3 regions of the Streptomyces sp. NPDC001027 genome follow, and region 1 is predicted to be linked to each of the others. Evidence: riboswitches for the same ligand, from Rfam matches in the RefSeq annotation. Region 1 holds a riboswitch; each other region holds the start of a gene.

Region 1 (7,441 bases):
TCGACGCCCTGGCCGAGCCGGACGATCGTCATCCGGCGGTCCAGGTCGACGAGTTCGCCGGTCTCCGGGTCCGCGTCGGCGACGAGCAGCCGGATGGAGTTCGTGCCGCAGTCGACGGCGGCGACCCGGGTCACGGGGCCTCCCCCTCGGCCGGAAGGGTCACGCAGGCGCCCTTGCGCCACCACTCGGGGAGCATCTCCAGCGCCTCGTCGCCGAGCGGGTTCACGCCCGGGCCCGCGGCCAGCGAGTGCGCCACCAGGACGTGCAGGCACTTCACCCGGTCCGGCATGCCGCCCGCGCTGGGGAAGTTCCGCAGCTCCTCGATCTCGTCCCGCCGGCGGACGTAGTCCTCGTGCGCGGCCCGGTAGGCGGCGGCGAGCTCGGGGTCGGACTGCAGCCGCTCCGTCATCTCCTTCATCACGCCGTTCGCCTCCAGCGTGCCGATCGCCGAGTTGGCCTTCGGGCACGTCAGGTAGTACAGCGTCGGGAAGGGGGTGCCGTCGGGCAGCCGCGGGGCCGTCTCGACGACGTCCGGCTGACCGCACGGGCAGCGGTGCGCGATCGCGCGCAGGCCGCGCGGCGGGCGTCCGAGCTGCTGCTTGAAGGCCTCGACGTCCGCGTCGGTGGGCTCGGTGCGCGAAGTGGTCGGCGGGGGCGTCTGCATGCCTGTCTTTCCATCGGTCAGTCGGTCGGTCGTCAGTCAGTGGTCGGAGGCGTCGGACTTGTCGACGCCGTCCCAGACATTGGAGTACCAGGGGCGGTCGGCCGCCCCGAGGTCGGCGCGCGACTGCCTGGCGGCGTCCGGGTCGACGACGATGTAACCGGTCTCCCCCGGCAGCACGTAGTGCAGCCGCAGCCGGATCTGCTGCTCGGCGTACGCGTCGTCCTGCCAGCGCGCCTTGAGGTCGCGCAGCTGCTCGACGCGCTCGCCGGCCTGCTGCTTCTCACGCTCCAGGTCGGCGATCTCCGCGCGCTGGGAGACGTACTGGCGCATCGGGTACGCCAGGGCCACGATCAGCGTGCACAGGACGATGGCCAGCAGGGCCGCGCGGCCGGTGAGGCGGGAGCGGCGGGCCTGGCGCTTGGTCTGCGAACGGTACACGCGGGCCGCGGTCTGCTCGCCGAGCAGCTTGATCCTGGTCGCGGTGGAGAAACGGTCCCGGTCCTTCACGGCCATGTGCTGCGCCTCCCGTCTCCCACGTGCGTACGTCCCCGCACACGGTACGGGACCGAGTACGGGGACGTTCGTGCGACTGGCTAGGCCTTACCCCGGGTGGGGTCAGGCGTCGGCCTCGCTCAGTGGTTCGCGGAGCGGAACCGCGGGAAGGCGGAGCGGCCGGCGTACACCGCGGCGTCGTCGAGGATCTCCTCGATGCGCAGCAGCTGGTTGTACTTGGCGACGCGGTCCGAGCGGGCCGGGGCGCCGGTCTTGATCTGGCCGCAGTTCACCGCGACGGCGAGGTCGGCGATGGTGACGTCCTCGGTCTCGCCGGAGCGGTGGGACATCATGCACTTGAAGCCGTTGCGCTGGGCCATCTCGACGGCGTCGAGGGTCTCGGTCAGCGAGCCGATCTGGTTGACCTTGACGAGCAGGGCGTTGGCGGAGCCCTCCTCGATGCCGCGGGCCAGGCGCTCGGGGTTCGTGACGAAGAGGTCGTCGCCGACGATCTGGACCTTGTCGCCCAGCTTGTCCGTGATGACCTTCCAGCCGGCCCAGTCGTCCTCGTACAGCGGGTCCTCGATGGAGACGAGCGGGTACGCGGAGACGAGCTCCTCGTAGTACTCGGTCATCTCGGCGGCCGAGCGGGACTTGCCCTCGAACTCGTACTTGCCGTCCTTGTAGAACTCGGACGCGGCGACGTCGAGCGCGAGCGCGATCTGCTCGCCGGGGACGTAACCGGCCTGCTGGATGGCCTCGATGATGAGGTCGAGCGCGGCGCGGTTGGACTCGAGGTTCGGGGCGAAGCCGCCCTCGTCGCCGAGGCCGGTGGACAGGCCCTTGGTCTTCAGCACCTTCTTGAGGGTGTGGTAGACCTCGGCGCCCCAGCGCAGCGCCTCGGAGAAGGACTCCGCGCCGATCGGGGCGATCATGAACTCCTGGATGTCCACGTTGGAGTCGGCGTGCGAGCCGCCGTTCAGGATGTTCATCATCGGAACGGGCAGCAGGTGCGCGTTCGGGCCGCCCAGGTAGCGGAAGAGCGGGAGGTCGCTGGCCTCGGAGGCGGCGTGGGCGACGGCGAGCGAGACGCCGAGGATCGCGTTGGCGCCGAGGGAGCCCTTGTTGTCGGTGGCGTCCAGGTCGAACATGGCCTGGTCGATCAGGCGCTGCTCGGTGGCGTCGTAGCCGACGAGCTCCGGGCCGATCTGCTCGATGACGGCGAGGACGGCCTTCTCGACGCCCTTGCCCTGGTAGCGGTTCGGGTCACCGTCGCGCAGCTCGATGGCCTCGAAGGCGCCCGTGGAGGCGCCGGACGGGACGGCGGCACGACCCGTGCTGCCGTCGTCGAGGCCGACCTCGACCTCGACCGTGGGGTTGCCTCGGGAGTCCAGGATTTCCCGGGCTACGACGACGTCGATGGACGGCACGAGCATCTCCTTCATGGGATGTGACGCTGAAAGTGCGCGGCGCGTGGCCTTGCGCCTAGAGCCTAACCGTCTGCGGAGCGTCGGCCACCGACCGACCGTCCCGTGGACGGACTGACCGTACACATTGTTCCTGTCCGGAACAAAGCGGCGGGGGAAAGCCGTCCGAAAGACCGCGGAAACAGTGCGCGAAACCGGGCGGGCGGCCGTCCGGCAGGGGCGGGCGGACGATTGTCGGCGGGGGCGGGGCGGGCGGCTGCCCGAAGGGCCGGGCGGGCGCTGCCCGACGGGTGCAAGAAAAACCCCGTCCCGGTGCGTACGGGGGAACACGCACCGGGACGGGGAGCCCGTGGGGGGTGGGGGGAGGCAGGGGACCTTCACGCGGCCCTCGGGCAGCGGCCTTCACCGGGAGAGCGCTGCGGCTTCGCCGGCGTCGGCATCGACGTCGGCATCGACGTCAGCGCCGACATCGGCAGCCGGCTGTCACTTCAGGTGCAGCTGCTGACCCGGGTAGATGAGGTCGGCGTCCTGGACGATGTCCTTGTTCAGCTGGAACAGCTTCTGCCAGCCGCCCTTGACCTTGTGCTTCTCGGCGATGGAGCTGAGGGTGTCGCCCTTGACGACCTTGTACTCGCCGTCGCCCTTCTTGACCTTCTCGCCGGTCGGGGTGGTGACCGTCTTGGACTTCTTGGCGGCCGCCGGACGGTCGGTGGAGCGGGAGCTGCTCTTCTGCTCGGTGGAGCGGGAGCTGCTGCTGTCCGACGAGCCGGAGGAGCTGGAGGAGCCCGAGTTCGAGGAGGCGCCGCCGCCGTCGTAGGAGGCGCCCGACAGACCCTTGCCGCAGACCGGCCAGGCGCCCTTGCCCTGACCCGCGAGGACCTTCTCGCCGATGGCTATCTGCTGGGCCTTGGAGGCCTGGTTGGCCTGCGAGGCGTACTGCGTGCCGCCGTACGCGGCCCAGGTGGAGGACGAGAACTGCAGGCCGCCGTAGTAGCCGTTGCCGGTGTTGATGGACCAGTCGCCGCCGGACTCGCACTGGGCGACCGCGTCCCACTCGGAGGCGGTGGCGGCGGAGGCGTTGCCGGCCGCCAGCAGCGGGGCGGCGATGGCGACGCCGGTGACACCGGCGAGAGCGGCGGCGCGGGTGGCCTTGGACGGACGACGGTGCTTGCCCTTACCGGAAAACAGCATGGTGGATCCCCTCACCGACGCCTGCGAGGTGAGCTGTCGGGTTCGGGCCAAGTGAGTTGCCCGGCCGCTCCTCCGTCGGAGACCTCGCTCCGTGGAGGGGTGGCTTCACCCCAAGCCGCTCCGGTGACTTCCCGGTGCGGCACTTACCTGGGTCCCCCGCTCCTGCCTACGGCGCTTGACGCGACGACTGTTCCCGGGCAGCCGCTGGCAGGATTCGGCGTTGCGACGGCCGGGGCTCGGGTTGCCGAGCGGTCACGACCGTAGACACGCGATCCGCGGAATTTCAAAGACGATCAGGGCTTCTGAGACTCATCCCACACTTTCGCCAAATCGGACATTCGGCGCGAAGCGTGACGTGAACTCCCGCTGTTTTTCTTGGGCTTTGCGCCCTATTGGACCCCTGTGTCGAGGGTCTGACCGGGGGTGATGTCGCTCGGGTCGGGGCCGATGACGTCCTTGTTCTCGGCGTAGAGGGCACGCCATCCGCCGTGCAGGCCAAGGGAGTCGGCGATGGAGGCGAGGGAGTCGCCCTCCTGGACGACATAGCCGGCCGCGGCATGCCGCCCCGTCGAGGCGGTGGACGCACCGCCGGTCCCGGCGTCGGCGCCCTCGGCCGCCGGCTCGTCGGCCGTGGTGCCGCGATGGCGGCCGGAGCCGAGTGCGCCGGTGTCGACGAGGTTCCAGGAACCCACATCCTGGACCGACTTGTCCGAGTCGTCCGCATCCGGAGTCCCCGAGGTCGAGCCGTCGGCCGCCTGCGGGTCGCCCTGACGGCCGGCCCCGCCGGAGTCGCCGGAGGCGGCAGAAGGGGACGATGGGGACGAAGGGGATGAAGGCGACGCAGAGGGTGAACTCAAGGAATCGCCGGACGAGTCGGACGATGCGGATGATCCCGTCGATCCGGTCGATCCGGCTGATCCGGTCGAACCGCTGGAGCCGGTCGAGTCGCCGCCGGAATCCGAAGAACCCGAGGAGCCCGAAGAACCCGACAGCCCTCGCGACAGGTCCGACAAACCCGATGAGCCGGACGAACCCGAAGAATCGCCCGCCACTCCGGTGTCCACGGCCAGCGCGCCGTTCTCCTTGGTGAGCCCGGAGGTCAGCCCGCACGTGCCCCACGCGCCGACGCCCTTCGCCGCGAGCACCTTCTGGGCCACGGCGATCTGCTGGTTACGGCTGGCCAGGTCGGGGCTCGCCGCGTAGTCGAGTCCGCCGTAGGCGTTCCAGTCCTGCTGGGTGAGGCTCAGACCGCCGGACTCGCCGCCGGCGCCGTCGGCACTCCACGAGCCCCCGGTCTCGCACTGCGCCACCTTGTCCCACACGGTGCCGTCCGCGGCGCTCGCACCGGAGGCGGCGAGCAGCGGGATGGCGATGGCGGAGCCGGTCACCCCGGCCGCGACGAGCAGCGCGGGCGCCTGGCGGGGGCGACGGTGACGACCGTTCCCGGAGAGCATGCGAGGGCCTTTCTCTGGACAGCAGTGCCGGCGCGGGCGAGTGAGCTGACGCGTCGCGCTGACGAGTGAACGTATCGGCAGACGATCACTTGTCACAAGTTAATGCCGCGCAGATCACGTGAAGATCACAGACTTGAGGATCGGTCACCTTTACTCCGTCGTATGGTCACAATCCGGGCTGACACCCGGTCAGACCTCCTGGTCGGACGGCCCGGTCAGACCCCTCCGGTCAGACCCCTCCGGTCAGATCAGACCCGTCACGGGCCGACGGATCCGTCACGGGCCGACGGATCCGTCGGACGCCGGGCCAGGCGCGGGCTTGGGGGCGGGGGCGGGGGCGAACTCGACCGGCAGCGTGCGCAGGCCGCGCATGATGAGGCCGCCGCGCCACCTCAACTCCGCCGGTTCCACGGCCAGTCGGAGGTCGGGAAGCCGGGTGAGCAGGGCGGCGAGCGCGGTCTGGCCCTCCAGCCGGGCCAGCGGGGCGCCCAGACAGTAGTGGATGCCGTGGCCGTAGCCGAGGTGCTGGTTGTCACGGCGGGAGAGGTCGAGGGTGTCGGGGTCGGTGAAGCGAGCCGGGTCGCGGTCGGCGGCGGCCAGCACGACGAGGACGGGATCGCCGGCTGCGATGTCCTGGCCGCCGATGACGACCGGCTCGGTCGCGAACCGCCAGGTGGCGAGTTCGACGGGGCCGTCGTAGCGGAGCAGTTCCTCGACGCCCGCGGCGAGCAGGGCCCGGTCGCCGCCGTCCTCGGTGAGGGACCGCTGCAGGGCCTCGCGCTGTGCGGGATGGGTCAGGAGGGCGTACATGCCGTTCCCGATGAGGTTCACCGTCGTCTCGAAGCCGGCGAACAGCAGGATGAAGGCCATCGCGGCGGCCTCGTTCTCCGTGAGGTGCTCGCCGTGGTCGGAGGCGCGGATCAGACCCGAGATGAGGTCCTCGCCGGGGGCGGGTTCGTCGGGGAGTCCGGCGCGTTTGCGGTGGATGAGCTCCAGCAGGTAGCCGCGCATCTTCTTCACCGACCGGGCGACGCCGCCCCTGGGGCCCCCGCCGTGCCGGATCATCATCCCGGCCCAGTCGCGGAAGTCGTCCTGGTCCTCCTCGGGGACGCCCAGCAGGTCGCAGATCGCGTAGATGGGGAGAGGGAAGGCGAAGTCGTGGATGAGGTCGGCACGGCCCTCGGCGGCGAACCGGTCGATCAGCCGGTCCGTCAACTCCTGCACGCGCGGCGCGAACTCGGCGACGCGACGCGGGGTGAAGGCCTTGCTCACGAGTCGCCGCAGCCGGGTGTGGTCCGGCGGGTCGATGTTGAGCAGATGGGTCATCAGCTCGGCCTTGCGCTCCCCGGGGATGCCGGTCCTGCCCCGGGCGTGGGCGGGCTCGTCATGATGTGCGGGGTTCTTGGACAGCCGCGGGTCGGCGAGGGCCTGCTTGGCGTCGGCGTACCGGGTGACCAGCCAGGCCTCGACCCCGCTCGGCAACGCGGTCCGGTGCACCGGGGCGTGCTCCCGCAGCCAGGCGTAGGCGGGGTAGGGGTCGGTGGCGAACTCCCAGGTGAAGAGCTCGGGAGCGGGCGGCGCGTCGGCCGGGGACGGCCGGGACGAGCGGGCCGAGCCGGTCTGCTCGGTCGGACGGGTCGGGCCGTTCGGGTGGGTCGGGTCGGTCACTCCCCGACCGTAGCGGGCTTCCCGAGGCGCTCCGTCACGCTCCCTCGCCCGACGACGGGGACGAGGGCTCGGACGACGAGGACCCGGACGACGACGGAGACAGGGACGAGGGCGAGGACGGGGACGGGCGGTCGGGGAGGCCTTCGGCGACCCGGATCGCGTCCCGGTAGGACCGGGCCGCCGCCCGCAGCGCCGCCTCCGGGTCCACGCCCTGCGACTCGGCCCGGGCGGCGAGGGCGAGCAGCTCGTAGCCGACGCCCTCGGCGGCCGGCAGCGGCACGTCCAGCCCGGCCGTGCGGGTTCGCGCGACCAGCTTCGCCGCGAGAGCCAGCGAGGGCTGGTGGAGCGGAACGCCGTCGGTCACCGACGCCCGCCGCTTCTCGACCGCCTTCGTGCGCAGCCAGTGCTCCTTGACCTCTTCCGGCGTGGTGGCGGTGGCGTCGCCGAAGACATGGGGGTGGCGGTGGACGAGTTTGGCGACGATCGTGCCCGCGACGTCGTCGACGGAGAACGGGGACTCCTCGTCCTCCTCGGCGATCCGGGCG
Region 2 (7,441 bases), on a different contig from region 1:
TCCTGCCCGAGTTCACCGAACGGACGAGCTCGGGGCGCCGCACGATGGATCCGTACTCCAAGCTGTTGGAGGAGCGGATCGTGTTCCTGGGGGCCCCGGTCGACGACATCTCGGCGAACGACGTGACGGCCCAGTTCATGTACCTCGAGCACAAGGACCCGGACCGGGACATCGCGCTGTACATCAACTCCCCCGGCGGCTCGTTCAGTGCGATGACGGCGCTGTACGACACGATCCGGTTCGTCACGTGCGACGTGTCGACGACCTGCCTGGGGCAGGCGGGCTCGTCGGCCGCGATCCTGCTGGCCGCGGGCACGCCGGGCAAGCGGTTCAGCCTCCCGGGGGCGCGGATGACGATCCGCCAGCCGTCGCTGCCCGAGCCGGTCGAGGGGCAGGCCAGCGACCTGGCCGTCCAGGCCGAGGAGCTGGCCCGCACCCGCGCGGCCCTGGAGGAGATGCTCGTGCGGCACACGGGGCGGACGCCGGAGCAGGTGACCGCGGACATCGAGCGGGACATGTTCCTCACCGCCCCGCAGGCGGTGGAGTACGGCCTGGTGGACGGGATCATCCCGAGCCGCAAGGCGTCGTCCCGGACGCAGGGCGGGAGGTGAGCCGGCGATGGTGCCCGAACTGCCGCCGCTGCCCGCGCTGACCCGCGCGGAGGCCGAACTGATCGACGGTTACCTCGACGTCGTCGACATGCTCGGCCGCATCAACCCCGCCCACCACACGGACACCTACCGCGGACTGCGCGCCGCCCAGGCGCTGGTGAGCAAGGCGACCGCGCTGCGCGACGCGCTGACGCTGATGCACCAGCGAGGGGAGAGCGAGTTGCACGCGCCGACGCTCGCACGGGCGCTGCGCGTGCTGGACGGAGAGCGCCGCACGGCGCGCGTCATGCTGCCGCCGGTCTCCGAGAGTTGACCGGAGACGGCTCAGGCGCGCGGACGACTCACAGCGCGGGCGGCTCGCGGCGCGGGCGGGCTCGCGGCGCGGCCGTGGCGTCCGGGCCGGAGTCGAAACGGCCCAGAAGGCGTACCCCCGTTCGGCAGAGCGTCTAGTGTTCCCCCGGACGCCCAGAACTTGCGCGAAAGGGCGCTCTTCGAGCGGAGCGGAAGACGTCGCCGCTGGTGGGAGCCCCTGAGACCACCCGCCATCTGATCACCCGTCAGGGTGTTCACCCGAACGGGTGAGTGGTGAGTAACCCCACAAATCCCCGGTTCCGTTGGGATTTTCGGACATCCGTGAGCCAAGATCCCTGTCTGACGACAAGCCCCCGCCACAAGCGGCGGGGCGGTCCGGGTGGACGCCGAGTCCTGCCGCCTCCCGGATGACCGGTCGACAGGAGTGCATCGGCAGGAGTGGAGGACCCAAGCACGACGGGTCGCCGGAACGGTCACGCCATGACCGGACCGAGCAGCCCTTGGGGTGAAGCCGCTGACGCGGCCGGGCAACTTCGCCAGCCCGAATCCGACAGGTCATCCTTCACAGGCGGCTGACGAAGGGTTGCGCATGACTGCGCTCAATCGTGTCCCGTCGCTCATGGCCCGGGCCGGCACGGCCTCGGCGTTCGCCATCGCCGCCGTCGGCGGCACGGTCGTGGTCCCGGGGCTCGCTCCGGACGCCGCGGCCGCCACACCGGCGACGAAGGCGCTGCAGGTCGCGGCTTCCAAGAAGGGTGCGCCGTACAAGTACGGGGCCACCGGGCCGAAGAGGTTCGACTGCTCGGGGCTCACGATGTACTCGTTCAAGAAGGCGGGCAAGAGCCTGCCGCGGACGGCGGCCCAGCAGTACAACAAGACGAAGCACATTTCGGCGTCCAGCCGCAAGGCGGGCGACCTGGTGTTCTTCCACTCGGGGTCGAACGTGTACCACGTCGGGATCTACGCGGGTAAGGGCAAGATCTGGCACTCGCCGAAGACCGGGGACGTGGTGAAGCTGCAGAAGATCTGGACCAAGAGCGTCTGGTACGGCCGGGTCCGCTAGGGCCCTGCCGCCGATCCGCCGGGTCCGAGGGGGCCTGGGCGCGGATCTGACGGGTCCGCCGAGCTTGCCGGACCCGACTGACCTCCCGGGGCCGTGTACGGCGTCCTGACACGCCTTCACCGCCCCGGGAGCTCGCCCTCCACCGGGACCGTCAGGACTCCGGCAGTCGGCTCCGCCGCCGGGACGGCCCACGGGAGCTCGACGCTGACCGTCTTGCCGCCCTCCCGGGTGGGCCGCACTCTGAGTCTGCCGCCGGCCTCCGCGGTCAGCCAGCGAATGATCACCATGCCTCGGCCGTTGTCCTGCTGGACGGCGGCCGGCAGTCGTTGCGGAAAGCGCGGATGACTGTCGGTGACGCCGATGCTCAGCTGTTCGTCGCGGTCGAGCACGAGGTCCACCGTGAAGGTGGGCGACTGGCCGAAGGTGTGCTGCACGGCGTTGGTGGCGAGTTCCGAGACGATCAGGCGGACGGTGTCGGCCGCCTCGGCGTCCGCCGGCAGGCCCCACTCGCCGAGGGCGCCGACCACGAAGGCGCGGGCCGTGGAGACCGAGGCGGGATCGCTCGGCAGAGTGATGGTTGCTTCCAGGTGATCTGCCATGGCGACGTCGTACCTTTCCCACGGGACCGGAGCCCGACACGGCGCGGATGGTTCGAGTACGGTCCCGGACTGGTGCTTCTTCGCCAGACTGCCATCACCACGCCGGTCACGGGTGGCGATCCACCAAGATGTGCATATATCTGTCGCCCGATGCGGTGAACTCTGCGACGACAGAGCGTATTTGCTCGGCCTGTCAGGAGTAAGGAGAAGCCCGTGCAGCACGGACCGGCGGTACGCCGCCGCAAGCTGGGCGCCGAACTGCGCACTTTACGCGCTCAGGCGGGCCTCACCAGCGGTGAGGCGGCCCGGCTCGCGGGGTGGCACCAGTCCAAGGTGAGCCGCATCGAGACCGGCACCAGTGGATCGAAACCGGCCGATGTGCGGTTACTCCTCGACGTCTACGGTGTGGCCGATCCGCAACTGCGCGAGCTGATGCTGGCGTTGGCGGGCGCCGACTCCGGCGGTGGCGGCGGCCGGGACCACTGGTGGCACGCCTACCGCGGGGTGCTGCCGCCCGCCTACCGGGACTTCATCAGCCTGGAGTCCCAGGCCAGCGCGATGCGCACCCTGGAGACGACCGTGGTGCCGGGCCTGCTGCAGACGCCCGAGTACGCGCGCGCCGTGACCCTGGCAGCCGTCGAGGGCCTCGACGACGAGCAACTCGACACCCTGGTGGAGGTGCGGCTGGCCCGCCAGGACGTACTGCGGGCGCAGCCGCCGCTGGAGCTGAGCGCGGTGCTCGACGAGTCGGTGCTGCGCCGCGAGGTGGGCGGCCCCGAGGTGATGGCACACCAGCTGCGACGGCTGGCGGAGGCCTCCCTGATGCCGCAAGTGAGCCTTCAGGTGCTGCCGTTCACCGCGGGTGCGCATATCGGGGTAACCGGCCCTTTCGTTATCTTTTCATTTTCGCGCACTTCTGATCTGGATGTGGTTGTTCTCGACCACTTGACGAGTAGCCTCTATCTCGAACGGAAAGAAGACCTCCAGGCCTATTCCCAGGCCTTCAACGCCCTTAGGGCGCAAGCCCTTTCGCCCGGGGAATCATCGGATTACCTCGCCGCTCTCGCCGGCGGCGCATAAGGAGGCACCATGTCCGCAGTACCGCGGAACGTACCTTCCCGTACCGGTCCCGACCGTCTCCCGCCGATGCGGTGGCTGCGCAGCAGCTACAGCACCGGAGCCAACAACTGCGTCGAGACCGCCCGGCCGGACCGCGGCCCCTGGGCCGGTCTGCTCGCCGTGCGCGACTCCAAGGACCCGGCCGGTCCCGCCCTGCTCTTCTCCCCCGAGAGCTGGACGGGCTTCACCGCCGCGCTCCGCCGACCCAGCCACACCTGACGACGCCGCGAGGCGCCCTCCGTCACAGGCGGCCCACGGCCCTGTCCCGCCGACTCACGGTCGTGTCTCGCCGATCACCCGCACGGCCCGTTCCACCTCGGCCCCGGAGAGGTCCGCACGGGCGGTGAGCCTCAGGCGTGAGATCCCGTCGGGCACGGAAGGAGGTCGGAAGCAGCCCACGGCCAGGCCTGCCGTCCGGCAGTCCGCCGCCCACTGCAGAGCCTCCTCCGGGGACGGGGCGCGCACCGAGACGACCGCGGCGTCGGGACGCACCGCTTCCAGGCCCGCGGCCGTCAGCCGGGCGTGCAGTTCGGCCGCCACCGCACGCGCGCGTGCCGCGCGCTCCGGCTCCCGGCGCAGCAGCCGCAGGGCAGCCAGCGCGGCGCCCGCCGCCGCCGGGGCCAGACCGGTGTCGAAGATGAACGTGCGGGCCGCGTTCACCAGGTGCTCGATCACCCGCGCGGGGCCCAGCACCGCGCCGCCCTGACTGCCGAGCGACTTGGACAGCGTGAGCGTCACGACGACGTCGTCGGCGCCCGCGAGACCGGTCGCGTGCGCGGTCCCCCGGCCGCCGTCCCCGAGCACGCCCAGTCCGTGGGCGTCGTCGACGACGAGTCCGGCGCCGTGCTCCCGGCAGGCGGCGGCGAGGCCGGCCAGCGGGGCCGCGTCGCCGTCGACCGAGAAGACCGCGTCGGAGACGGCCACGGCCGGGCCGTCGTGGGCGTCGAGCGCCTTGCGGACGGCCTCCGGGTCGGCGTGCCCGACGACCTGGACGGCGCCCCGGGCCAGCCGGCAGCCGTCGATGAGCGAGGCGTGGTTGCCCGCGTCGGAGACGATCAGCGAGCCGTGCGGGGCGAGCGCGGTGACGGCGGCGAGGTTGGCCGCGTAACCGGAGGAGAAGACCAGCGCCGCCTCGAAGCCGCAGAAGTCCGCCAGCTCCCGCTCCAGCTCGCCGTGCAGCTCGGTGGTGCCGGTGACGAGGCGGGAGCCGGTGGCGCCGCCGCCCCAGGTGCGGGCGGCGGCCGCGGCGCCCTCGACGACCTCGGGATGACGCGCCAGACCCAGGTAGTCGTTGCTCGCGAGGTCGAGCAGCGGCGAGTCGGCCGGACGCGGCCGCAGCGTCCGTACGAGTCCGGCCCGGCGGCGCAGCTCCGCCTGCTCGTCGATCCAGCCGAACGCCATGGGTCCTCCGGGGCTTTTGTAGGTAGCGGACAGACACTAGCGGCAGGGCCGCCCGCCCACGGTGTGGCAATACCCACACGTCGAACCGGGTGTGTTGTGTGATCCCTACCTTGGCCCGGAGCGGGTGCGTAGGACAGGATCGGCTCTCATGGACCTGCTGAACACGCTGGTGGACAAGGGGCTTCGGCGCGAGCTGCCGACCCGCGAGGAGGCTCTGGCCGTCCTCGCTGCTTCCGACGACGACGTGATGGACGTGGTGGCCGCGGCCGGGAAGGTGCGCCGGCACTGGTTCGGGCGACGGGTGAAGCTCAACTACCTCGTCAATCTCAAGTCGGGCCTGTGCCCCGAGGACTGTTCGTACTGCTCCCAGCGGCTGGGCTCGACGGCCGGCATTCTGAAGTACACCTGGCTCAAGCCCGACGAGGCCTCGCAGGCCGCCGCGGCCGGTCTCGCGGGGGGCGCCAAGCGGGTCTGCCTGGTGGCGTCCGGGCGCGGGCCGACGGACCGGGACGTCGACCGGGTCTCCGACACCATCAAGGCGATCAAGGAACAGAACGAGGGCGTCGAGGTGTGCGCCTGTCTGGGCCTGCTCTCCGACGGCCAGGCCGAGCGGCTGCGCGAGGCGGGCGCCGACGCCTACAACCACAACCTCAACACGTCGGAGTCGACGTACGGGGACATCACGACCACGCACACCTACGCCGACCGGGTGGACACCGTCGCCAAGGCGCACGCGGCGGGCCTGTCGGCCTGCTCGGGTCTGATCGCCGGCATGGGCGAGACGGACGAGGACCTGGTGGACGTCGTCTACTCGCTGCGCGAGCTGGACCCGGACTCGGTGCCGGTCAACTTCCTCATCCCGGTCGAGGGCACCCCGCTGGCGAAGGAGTGGAACCTCACCCCGCAGCGCTGTCTGCGGATCCTGGCCATGGTGCGGTTCGTCTGCCCGGACGTCGAGGTCCGCATCGCGGGCGGGCGCGAGGTCCATCTGCGCACGATGCAGCCGCTCGCGCTGCACCTGGCCAACTCGATCTTCCTCGGCGACTACCTCACGACCGAGGGCCAGGCGGGCAAGGCCGACCTGGAGATGATCGCGGACGCCGGCTTCGAGGTGGAGGGCGCGGACCAGGTCACGCTGCCCGACCACCGGGCGACGCGGGCCGGCGGCTGCGGGTCCCACGCGGGCGGCGGCTGCGGCTCCGAGGAGTCCGCGGGGTGCGGCTCGCACGAGGGCTCGGGATGCGGCTCGCACGAGGGCGGCGTCTGCGGGTCCGTCCCCGCGGCGGCGACCGTCCCCGCCGCCGTGGCGGCCGCCGGCGAGGCCCGCACCGACCTGGTCGCCGTGCGCCGCCGCGGAGCCGGCACCGATCTCGCGCCCAATGCCTGAGTCGTCCCCGTCCCCGCTCGCCGTGCCGGAGCTGCTGGAGCTCGACCGGCGGCATGTGTGGCACCCCTACGGTCCGATGCCCGGCCGGGCCGAACCGCTCGTCGTGGAGTCGGCGAGCGGGGTCCGGCTGCAGATGGCGGACGGCTCGGGCGAGCTGGTCGACGGCATGTCGTCCTGGTGGTCGGCGATCCACGGCTACAACCACCCCGTGCTCAACGACGCCGTGCGCGAGCAGCTGGGACGGATGAGCCACGTCATGTTCGGCGGGCTCACCCACGAGCCCGCCGTCCGGCTGGCGAAGCTGCTCGTCGACATGTCGCCCGAGGGCCTCGAGCACGTGTTCCTCGCCGACTCGGGCTCGGTGTCGGTCGAGGTCGCCGTGAAGATGTGCCTGCAGCACTGGCGTTCGCTGGGCCGTCCGGCGAAGCGGCGCCTGCTGACCTGGCGCGGCGGCTACCACGGCGACACCTGGCAGCCCATGTCCGTGTGCGACCCCGAGGGCGGGATGCACGACCTGTGGACCGGGGTGCTCCCCCGGCAGGTCTTCGTGGACGCGCCCCCGGCGGAGTACGACGAGGCGTACGCCGACCGGCTGCGCGCGGCCGTCGAACAGCACGCCGACGAGCTGGCCGCGGTCATCGTGGAGCCGGTGGTGCAGGGCGCGGGCGGGATGCGGTTCCACTCCCCCGGGTATCTGCGGGTGCTGCGCGAGGCGTGCGACGCGCACGACGTGCTGCTGGTGTTCGACGAGATCGCGACCGGTTTCGGCCGTACGGGCGCGCTGTTCGCGGCGGAGCACGCCGCGGTCACGCCGGATGTGATGTGCGTGGGCAAGGCGTTGACCGGCGGCTATCTGACGATGGCGGCGACGCTGTGCACCGCGCGGGTGGCCGACGGGATCTCGCGGGGCGAGGTGCCGGTGCTGGCGCACGGTCCGACGTTCATGGGC
Region 3 (7,441 bases), on a different contig from region 1:
TGCGGGACGTCGCCCGCCATCTCGACCGGGAGTGGAAGGCGGCGCTCGCCGGGGTGATCGCGGAGGGCGTCGCCGCGGGCGAGTTCCGGTGCCCGGACCCGGCCGGCACGGCCCTGCGCCTGACCGCCCTGCTGGACGGACTCGCCGTGCAGTTGACGTCCTATGCGGGCGCGGTGTCCCGGACCCGGGCACGGCAGTGGGCGGACGAGGCCCTGGACCGTGAACTCGGGCTGCCCGCCGAACCCCCTGCCCCTCCCGCCACCACCAGCCCATCCGGTCCGTCCGGCACCCCCCGCCCGTCCGACTCTTCCGCCCCTTCCGGAACCCCCGCCCCTTCCGGAACCTCCGGCCCTTCCGGCGCCCCCGGCACGCAGCGACTCTGACCACCCGACGGCTCTCAGACCAGCGCGTAGACCGCCGTCACCGTCGCCGTCGCCCGGATCTCGCCCGGCGCCGCAGGCACGGCTGCCATGCCGGCGCCGGGCGTGTCGCCGGCCGCGGGGACGGGGCGCGGGGTGGTGGACGCGTCTTCGCTGAGCGAGATCAGCCGGCCCAGGGCGCGGCCGCTGAGGCGGGCGTACTGCTCGGCCTTGGCCCGGGCGTCGGCGTGCGCCGCCTCCCGCGCACGGGCCTGCAGCGGGGCCGGGTCGGAGACGCCGAAGACCACGAAGCCGATGCGGGCCGCGTCGCCCGCGGCGTCCGTGACCGCCTGCAGCACCGCGCCGGTCCTCGCCACCTGGCGCACCTTGACGGTGAAGGACTGGGCGGCCTGGTAGCCCGTCAGCCGGGGCGCGCCGCCGGTGTAGTCGTGGACGGGCTGCAGGGAGACGCTCTCGGTGCGGACGTCCCGGTCGGCGACGCCTTCGGCGCGGACCGCGGCGAGCAGCGCGGCAGCCGCCTTGCTCTGCGTGTCCATCGCGGCCTGCGAGGTCTTGGCGGTGGCCTCGACGCCGGCGCCGACGACCGCGAGGTCGGGCTCCGCGCTCGCGCTGCCCTCACCGGTCACCGTCACGGTGGCGGCGTCGGCCGGCACGGCTGCGGGGCGGACGGGCAGCGCCGCCGCCGTGGGCGCGGCGAGCGCCGGGCCGCCGAGGGCGAGCAGGGCGACGAGCGCCGCGGCGACGGACGTACGGGAAAGGCGCATACGGGACCGGTCCTCGAAGGTGTCGGCGCGGACGGTGCGGGTGCGGTCATCCCAGCACCGGCCCCGGGTCCCGCCCCGACGCCACTCCCGTGCGATCACCTCACTGGGGGAGCGGCCGGCCCCGCGACGCTGGCGGCGGGCCGCTCCCCCACGGGCGAGCCGTGCCGCCGGACCCGCTAGGCGACCGCCGCGATGCGCATCCTGATGTCGTCGGGGGAGAGCTCGCCCTTGGCGATCACATGATCGCCGGAGGACTCCCCGCGCAGCCGGCGTCCGATCCAGGGCACCAGGTACTCGCGGGCCCAGTGCACGTCGTCCCGCCGTACGTCGAGGGCGCCGCGCGGCGGGAGCTGCGGCCAGGGCTGCTCCGGATCGGCCGGCACGTCGAGGCCGAGGGCCTGCCCGGCGCGCAGGGCCACCCGCGTGTGCCCCTCCGGGGAGAGGTGGAGCCGGTCGCCGTCCCAGGCCCTGCGGTCCTGCACGGACTTCAGGGACCACAGGTCGAGCACGGGACAGCCGTACCGGTCGGCGACGGCGCGGACGTGTCCGTTGTAGGTGGCGATCTTGCCGCGCAGATGCTTGAGCACGGGGACGCCACGGGTGTCGAAGCCGGTGGTCACCAAGACCGTGCCGGCTGCGGCGGTCAGGGCCGAGATCGCGCGCTCGAATCGCTCGGCGACCTCGTCCGGGTCGGTGCCGGGACGGAGGATGTCGTTGCCGCCCGCGCAGAAGGAGACCAGGTCCGGGGCGAGTTCCACGGCCCTGGCGAGCTGGTCCTCCATGATCTGGTCGAGCAGCTTCCCGCGGACCGCGAGGTTGGCGTAGGCGAAGTCGCCTTCGGGCCGCAGGTCCGCGAGAAGCACCGCGAGACGGTCGGCCCAGCCGACGAACGCGCCGTCGGGGCCGGGGTCGCCGACGCCTTCGGTGAAGCTGTCCCCCACCGCCACGTACGACCCGATCACTGATCTGTTGTCATTCTTCGAATCGTCTGCCACGGCAGATCATGATTCACCTTCGAATGTGACCTACGCGACCGTAGGCAGAGGTTGACGGTCGGTGAGAAAGGCCACTCGTAAAGAGTTTGCCCATCAGGGAATAGGCGCCCACACGCGGAAGTCGTTGATGCGGAAGTGGCTCCAGGTGGTGCGGAAGGCGAAGTGGCCGCCCGTGTACGGCTCCGGGTCGGTGTGGTCGAAGACCAGCCGCCCGTTGTTCCACCAGCGGACGACGGGGCCGTCGGAGACGATCCGCACGTGGTGCGGCCGGTTCGCGACGAGCAGCGGCTCGGTGTAGTCGTACAGCAGCGGGCGCACGCCCGGCTCGCCCACGTAACGGCGCAGCCTGGTCGTGGTGTTGCCGTTGGCGCCGTAGCCGACGTAGTACGTCCTCAGGTGGTCGTACTCCGCGAGGGCGCCGCCGCGCGGGGTGGCGAAGAGATCGTCCGGGGAGCGCACGTCGACGGCGTTCCAGAAGTTGTTGAGGTCGGAGACGCGGTCGTTGGGTCCGCCCGCGGAGACGGGCGTGGCGACGTACTCGATGACGTACGGCCCCTCCAGCCGCCGCCTGAACCAGACGGTCGCGCCGGCGGGCACGTCGATCTCGAGGCTCCCGCGGGAGGCGGTGACCGTACCGCCCTGTTCCCGTTCGACGGCCCACCGGCCGAGCCCGTGCCGGAAGTCGTCGTGGGCGAGGAGCCGGCGGCGGGGCGCGGCGCTCGCCGTCGCCGAGGGGGCGAGCGCCGCCAGGGCGGCGGAGGCGGCGAGTGCGCCTAATGCTCTGCGCGTCGTCGTCACGGGATGCGTCTCCTTCGGTCGGACCGGGGCGGCGGGGCGGCTTCGCGAGCGGCTGTTCCCGGGCCGACGCCTGGTCGGCGTCCCACCGGGTCCGAGGCCGCCGATGAAAGCGCTTGCCATCTGACCGGACCACTTTCTCCGGTCCCGGCGTCACCTGTCGACACCGCGACCGGACACGCCGAAGGCCGGCCCCCGGATCTTGCGATCGGGGTCCGGCCTTCGGCTGCGCGTCGGGCGGGTCGCCGGCGGGGATCAGCCGACGGAGACGCCGTGGGAGCGGAGGTAGGCGAGCGGGTCGACGTCCGAGCCGTAGTCGGGCGTGGTGCGGATCTCGAAGTGCAGGTGCGGTCCGGTCACGTTGCCCGTCGCGCCGGAGAGTCCGACCTGCTGGCCCACGCCGACCGTCTGGCCGGCCGAGACGGAGAGCTGGGACAGGTGGCCGTACTGGGCGTAGTAGCCGTCGTTCAGCTTGATGACGACCTGGTTGCCGTAGGCGCCTCCCCAGCCGGCGGAGACGACGGTGCCCGCGCCGACGGCCTTGAGCGGGGTGCCGGTCGGGACGACGAAGTCGACGCCGGTGTGGTAGCCGCTGGACCACATGCTGCCCGACTGGTGGTACGGCGTGCCGACGGTGGCGCCGGACACGGGCAGGGTGAAGTCGGCGGTGCTGCTCTCGGCGGCCTGGGCCGCGGTCTTCGCGGTGGAGGCGGCGGACGACGACGTGGACGTCGAAGGCTTCGAGGGCTGCGAGGGCTGCGACGACTTCGAGGAGGAGTCCGCGGAGGACGACGAGGGCGACGAGGACCCGGACGACTTGGGTGCGCCGACGGAGGCCTTCCCGCCGATCGACAGCTCGAGGCCCGGGTGGATCAGCGAGGGGTCGGTGCCGACGGCCTCGCGGTTGTCCTGGTACAGCTTCTTCCAGCCGCCGCTGACGTGCTGCTCGGTCGCGATCTTCGAGAGGCAGTCGCCGGAGCGCACGGTGTAGGTCGTGACGGCGGCGGTCTTGCGGGCCGCCGGGGCGGCCTGCGCGGACTTCTGGGAGACGGTCTGCGCGACCGCCTGCGAGACGGCCTGGGACGCGGACTCGGGAGTGGCCGCGTGGGCGCCGGAGGCGGCCATGAGCGGAAGGGCGAGCGCGGCCCCGCCGGTACCGGCGGCGGCTATGGAACGGGTGAGGCGCTGGGCCTTGGGACGACGGTGCTTACCCTTCGCGGGCATGACGAATTCCTCTCCGGCGCCTGCGAGGTGAGCTGTCGGGTGCGGACTGGAGATGTCCGGCCGCGTCGGGACGCGGCTTTACCCCGAGCCTGTTCCGGGACCGGAACAGGCGGTCGTGCCTGTGGGTCCCCCGCTCCTGCCGGGTACGGGTGGGTGTGCGGATTCCGGGCGGCGGCAGGATTGGGCGTCCGTCCGGATTGGTGTGGAACGTAAGCGACCGGGACGCACAGGGACAAGCAAAGGTTGCACCGCCACGGCGTTTCTCTTGATCCGCCGCGAGAATTCCCGGTCACCCTCCGTGAATCAAAACAGCCCTATTGGGTCAAGCACCCGGTAAATCCACATGAATTACGTGAACATGACGGGCGACGTACGGTCACGGATATGACGCTGCTCACGTGACGTTGCTCCAGCTTTCTTTATTCCAGAGCGAGTTATCACGAAGAATCCAATTCGGACAGAAACCTCAGATGCGACGCAGGCGGATAACCGTCGCATCGAGATCGCCCCGCAGTCCGGTCCGCAGCCCGTGGTGCAGGAGCACCGCCCCTCGGTGCACTTCTCCCGTTTCACGGCATTCGTACGACGCCGTCGGGTCGAGTCCGCGCAGCCGCAGCGCCGGGACGGGCTCCCCGAACCGCTGGGCCTGGAGCCAGGCCAGGACGACCGTCTCGTCGCCGAGCACGTACTGGACGGCGCTCAGGCCGGCCCCCGGCGGCCGCAGCCGGTACAGGTCGCCCTGCTGCACGAGCGTCCGGACGTCCTTGTAGAGGTCCACCCACCGGCGCGCCTCGGCGAGCTCCTCCTCGCTCCACTCGGCAAGGTCCCCGCCGACGCCGAGCACCCCGGCCATGGCGCTGACGAACCGGAAGCGCAGCGAGCTGACCCGCCCGTTGAGCTGTGTGTTGGGGCTGTCGGTGACCCACGCGGCCATCACCCGGGCGGGGTGGATCTGACTGAAGCCGTGCTGGATGTCGAGCCGGTCCAGCGGGTCGGTGTTGTCGGAGGTCCACACCTGGTCGGTGCGGCTCATGATCCCCAGGTCCACGCGCCCGCCGCCGCCCGAGCAGGACTCGAAGGCGACGCCGGGGTGGGCCGCCCGCAGCCGGTCCAGGAGGGCGTACAGGGCCCGTACGTGGTCGACCCACAGACGTTGCGGATAGGGGTCGTCCGGCCAGCCCGCGTCGGTGAAGCAGCGGTTGAAGTCCCACTTGACGTAGTCGATCGGCGCGCTCGACAGGAGCCCGTCGAGCTGCTCCCAGAGGTACTCCTGGACGTCCTCGCGCGCGAGGTTCAGCATGAGCTGATTGCGGAACTCCGTCCGCTTTCGTCCCGGTTGGAACTGCACCCAGTCCGGGTGCGCCCGGTAGAGGTCGCTGTCCGGGTTGACCATCTCGGGCTCGACCCAGATGCCGAACTGCATGCCGAGGGCGCGCACGTAGTCGGCGAGGGGCTTCAGCCCGTTCGGGAAGCGGTCCGGGTTGGGCTGCCAGTCGCCGAGCCCGGCGTGGTCGCCGGTACGGGCCCCGAACCAGCCGTCGTCCACCACGAAGAGTTCGACGCCGATCGCCGCGGCGCGCCGGGCGAGGGTCGCCTGCTGCTCCTCGGAGATGTCGAAGTAGGTGGCCTCCCAGGAGTTGAACAGCACCGGCCGGTCCTGCCCGGCGTCCGGGACGACATGGGCCCGCTGGTAGGCGTGCCAGGCACGGCTCGCCCCGCCGAAGCCGCCGTCGCTCCACAGACCGGCGAAGACCGGCGTGGTGAAGGACTCGCCCGCCGCGAGGCGCAGCAGACCCGAGTCGTCGTACCCGGCTCCGCCGGTGATCTGCACGCGTGCGTCGGGGAGCCGGGCGACGGCGATCCGCCAGGAGCCCGACCAGCCGAGGGCGCAGCCGTAGACCTCGCCGCGCTCCTCGGTGGCGTCGGCGTCGAGGGCGACCCAGGGCAGGTGCTGGTGGCCGGTGTGGCCGCGGCGGCTGCCGATGACCGTCTCGCCGGGGCCGAGCGGGGTGCGCGCGAGCTGCGACTCGGCGGCCCAGCGGCCGTGCAGCTGGGACAGCCGCCAGTCGTCCCGCTCGGGCAGGGTCCAGGTGGCCGAGTCCGCGCGAAGCAGTTCCAGCGGCTGTTCGCCCTCGTTGCGCAGGGTCGTCCACCGCTCGACGACGTCGCCGCGCATCCGGTAGTGGAGGGTGACGGCGAGCCCGGCGTCCCGAAAGCGCAGCCGCAGCTCGTCGCCGTCCCGCTCGTGCGCCTCGAAGGTCCACTCGGTGCCGCGGCGCTCGTCGGTGCGCACCGACAGGGCGGGGCGGACGAAACGGGGGCCGCCCTCGACCGGGTACTCCTCACGGCCGTCGAGCGGGGACTCGAAGGACGCCCCCCGCTGCGACCAGGGAAGCGCGGCCAGCGCCTCGGCGTCGGCGAGCGCGATGCCCGGGCCCCAGTGGAGATGGACCAGCTCGTCGGCCTCCGTGAGGTGGAGGGCATAGCTGCTCGTGGGCCCGGACAGGACCCAGGTGCGGCCGGCGTCGGCGATCTCGGGCATCAAAAACCCCCACTGATACGAACAGGTGCGATCAAGCGTCAACATCATCGAACGCGGTCGGCCTACGGGGCAACTTCCGGCGGACGACGCCCCACCTGGGCGGACGGCCGGCCGGTCGGCGGCTGGACGATCCGTTGCGCCAACGGCCCGTGTCGTATGGTCGAGGAGGTCCTGCCGGCCACCACGAGCCGCGCCGGCGCGGACCGACTGGGAGGGAGCCCCCGTGACGCAGCAGATCCCGTCCACCGAGCCCGAGCTGGCCGGTGTGCGCAACTTCCGGGACGTCGGGGGTCTGCCGACCGTCGACGGCCGGCGCGTGCGCCACGGCGTGCTGTACCGCAGCGGCCACCTCGCGCACGCGACCGACGAGGACGCGGCGTTCCTCGCCGGCCTGGACCTGCACACCGTCTTCGACTTCCGCAACGCCGCGGACCAGAAGCTGGAGGGCCCGGACGTCGAGCTGCCGGGCGTGCGCAACGTGAACCTGCCCCTGTCGGACCCGGCGGACGGCGCGGAGTTCTGGAAGATGGTGCGGGACGGCGAGATCGACCAGCTGCGCGGCATCCTCGGCGACGGCAAGGCGGCGGGCCGGATGATCGCCTCCTACCGCAGGATCGTCACGGAGCGCACGGCGGAGCACTCACGGGTGCTGCACGCGCTCGCCGAGGACAGCGTGCCGGCGCTGATGCACTGCGCGGCGGGCAAGGACCGCGCGGGCCTGTCCGTCGCGGTGACGCTGCT

Evidence for each region. Region 1 has a riboswitch for cyclic di-AMP ahead of ABT300_RS10000 (transglycosylase family protein). Riboswitches for the same ligand answer to the same signal wherever they lie in the genome.
Region 2: another riboswitch for cyclic di-AMP. It lies ahead of ABT300_RS05760 (C40 family peptidase); the one in region 1 lies ahead of ABT300_RS10000 (transglycosylase family protein).
Region 3: another riboswitch for cyclic di-AMP. It lies ahead of ABT300_RS33110 (M23 family metallopeptidase); the one in region 1 lies ahead of ABT300_RS10000 (transglycosylase family protein).

The regions. Positions count from the first base shown of each region.
Region 1 covers NZ_JBEPBI010000023.1:17,391-24,831, reverse strand. Annotated here, with positions in the region: gene ABT300_RS10020 (Ppx/GppA phosphatase family protein) at 1-134, opposite strand, end outside; gene ABT300_RS10015 (DUF501 domain-containing protein) at 131-664, opposite strand; gene ABT300_RS10010 (FtsB family cell division protein) at 701-1,177, opposite strand; gene eno (phosphopyruvate hydratase) at 1,297-2,592, opposite strand; gene ABT300_RS10000 (transglycosylase family protein) at 3,067-3,774, opposite strand; cyclic di-AMP (ydaO/yuaA leader) riboswitch at 3,778-3,958, opposite strand; gene ABT300_RS09995 (LysM peptidoglycan-binding domain-containing protein) at 4,164-5,228, opposite strand; gene ABT300_RS09990 (cytochrome P450 family protein) at 5,505-6,896, opposite strand; gene ABT300_RS09985 (nucleoside triphosphate pyrophosphohydrolase) at 6,931-7,441, opposite strand, start outside.
Region 2 covers NZ_JBEPBI010000010.1:73,694-81,134, reverse strand. Annotated here, with positions in the region: gene ABT300_RS05770 (ATP-dependent Clp protease proteolytic subunit) at 1-611, shown strand, start outside; gene ABT300_RS05765 (hypothetical protein) at 619-924, shown strand; cyclic di-AMP (ydaO/yuaA leader) riboswitch at 1,339-1,509, shown strand; gene ABT300_RS05760 (C40 family peptidase) at 1,513-1,986, shown strand; gene ABT300_RS05755 (ATP-binding protein) at 2,103-2,585, opposite strand; gene ABT300_RS05750 (helix-turn-helix domain-containing protein) at 2,799-3,665, shown strand; gene ABT300_RS05745 (DUF397 domain-containing protein) at 3,675-3,923, shown strand; gene ABT300_RS05740 (8-amino-7-oxononanoate synthase) at 3,978-5,105, opposite strand; gene bioB (biotin synthase BioB) at 5,254-6,492, shown strand; gene ABT300_RS05730 (adenosylmethionine--8-amino-7-oxononanoate transaminase) at 6,485-7,441, shown strand, end outside.
Region 3 covers NZ_JBEPBI010000191.1:4,688-12,128, reverse strand. Annotated here, with positions in the region: partial or broken gene ABT300_RS33130 (TetR/AcrR family transcriptional regulator) at 1-242, shown strand, start outside; gene ABT300_RS33125 (SIMPL domain-containing protein) at 398-1,144, opposite strand; gene ABT300_RS33120 (SGNH/GDSL hydrolase family protein) at 1,321-2,106, opposite strand; gene ABT300_RS33115 (DUF6250 domain-containing protein) at 2,233-2,937, opposite strand; gene ABT300_RS33110 (M23 family metallopeptidase) at 3,190-4,158, opposite strand; cyclic di-AMP (ydaO/yuaA leader) riboswitch at 4,163-4,320, opposite strand; gene ABT300_RS33105 (alpha-galactosidase) at 4,625-6,700, opposite strand; gene ABT300_RS33100 (tyrosine-protein phosphatase) at 6,924-7,441, shown strand, end outside.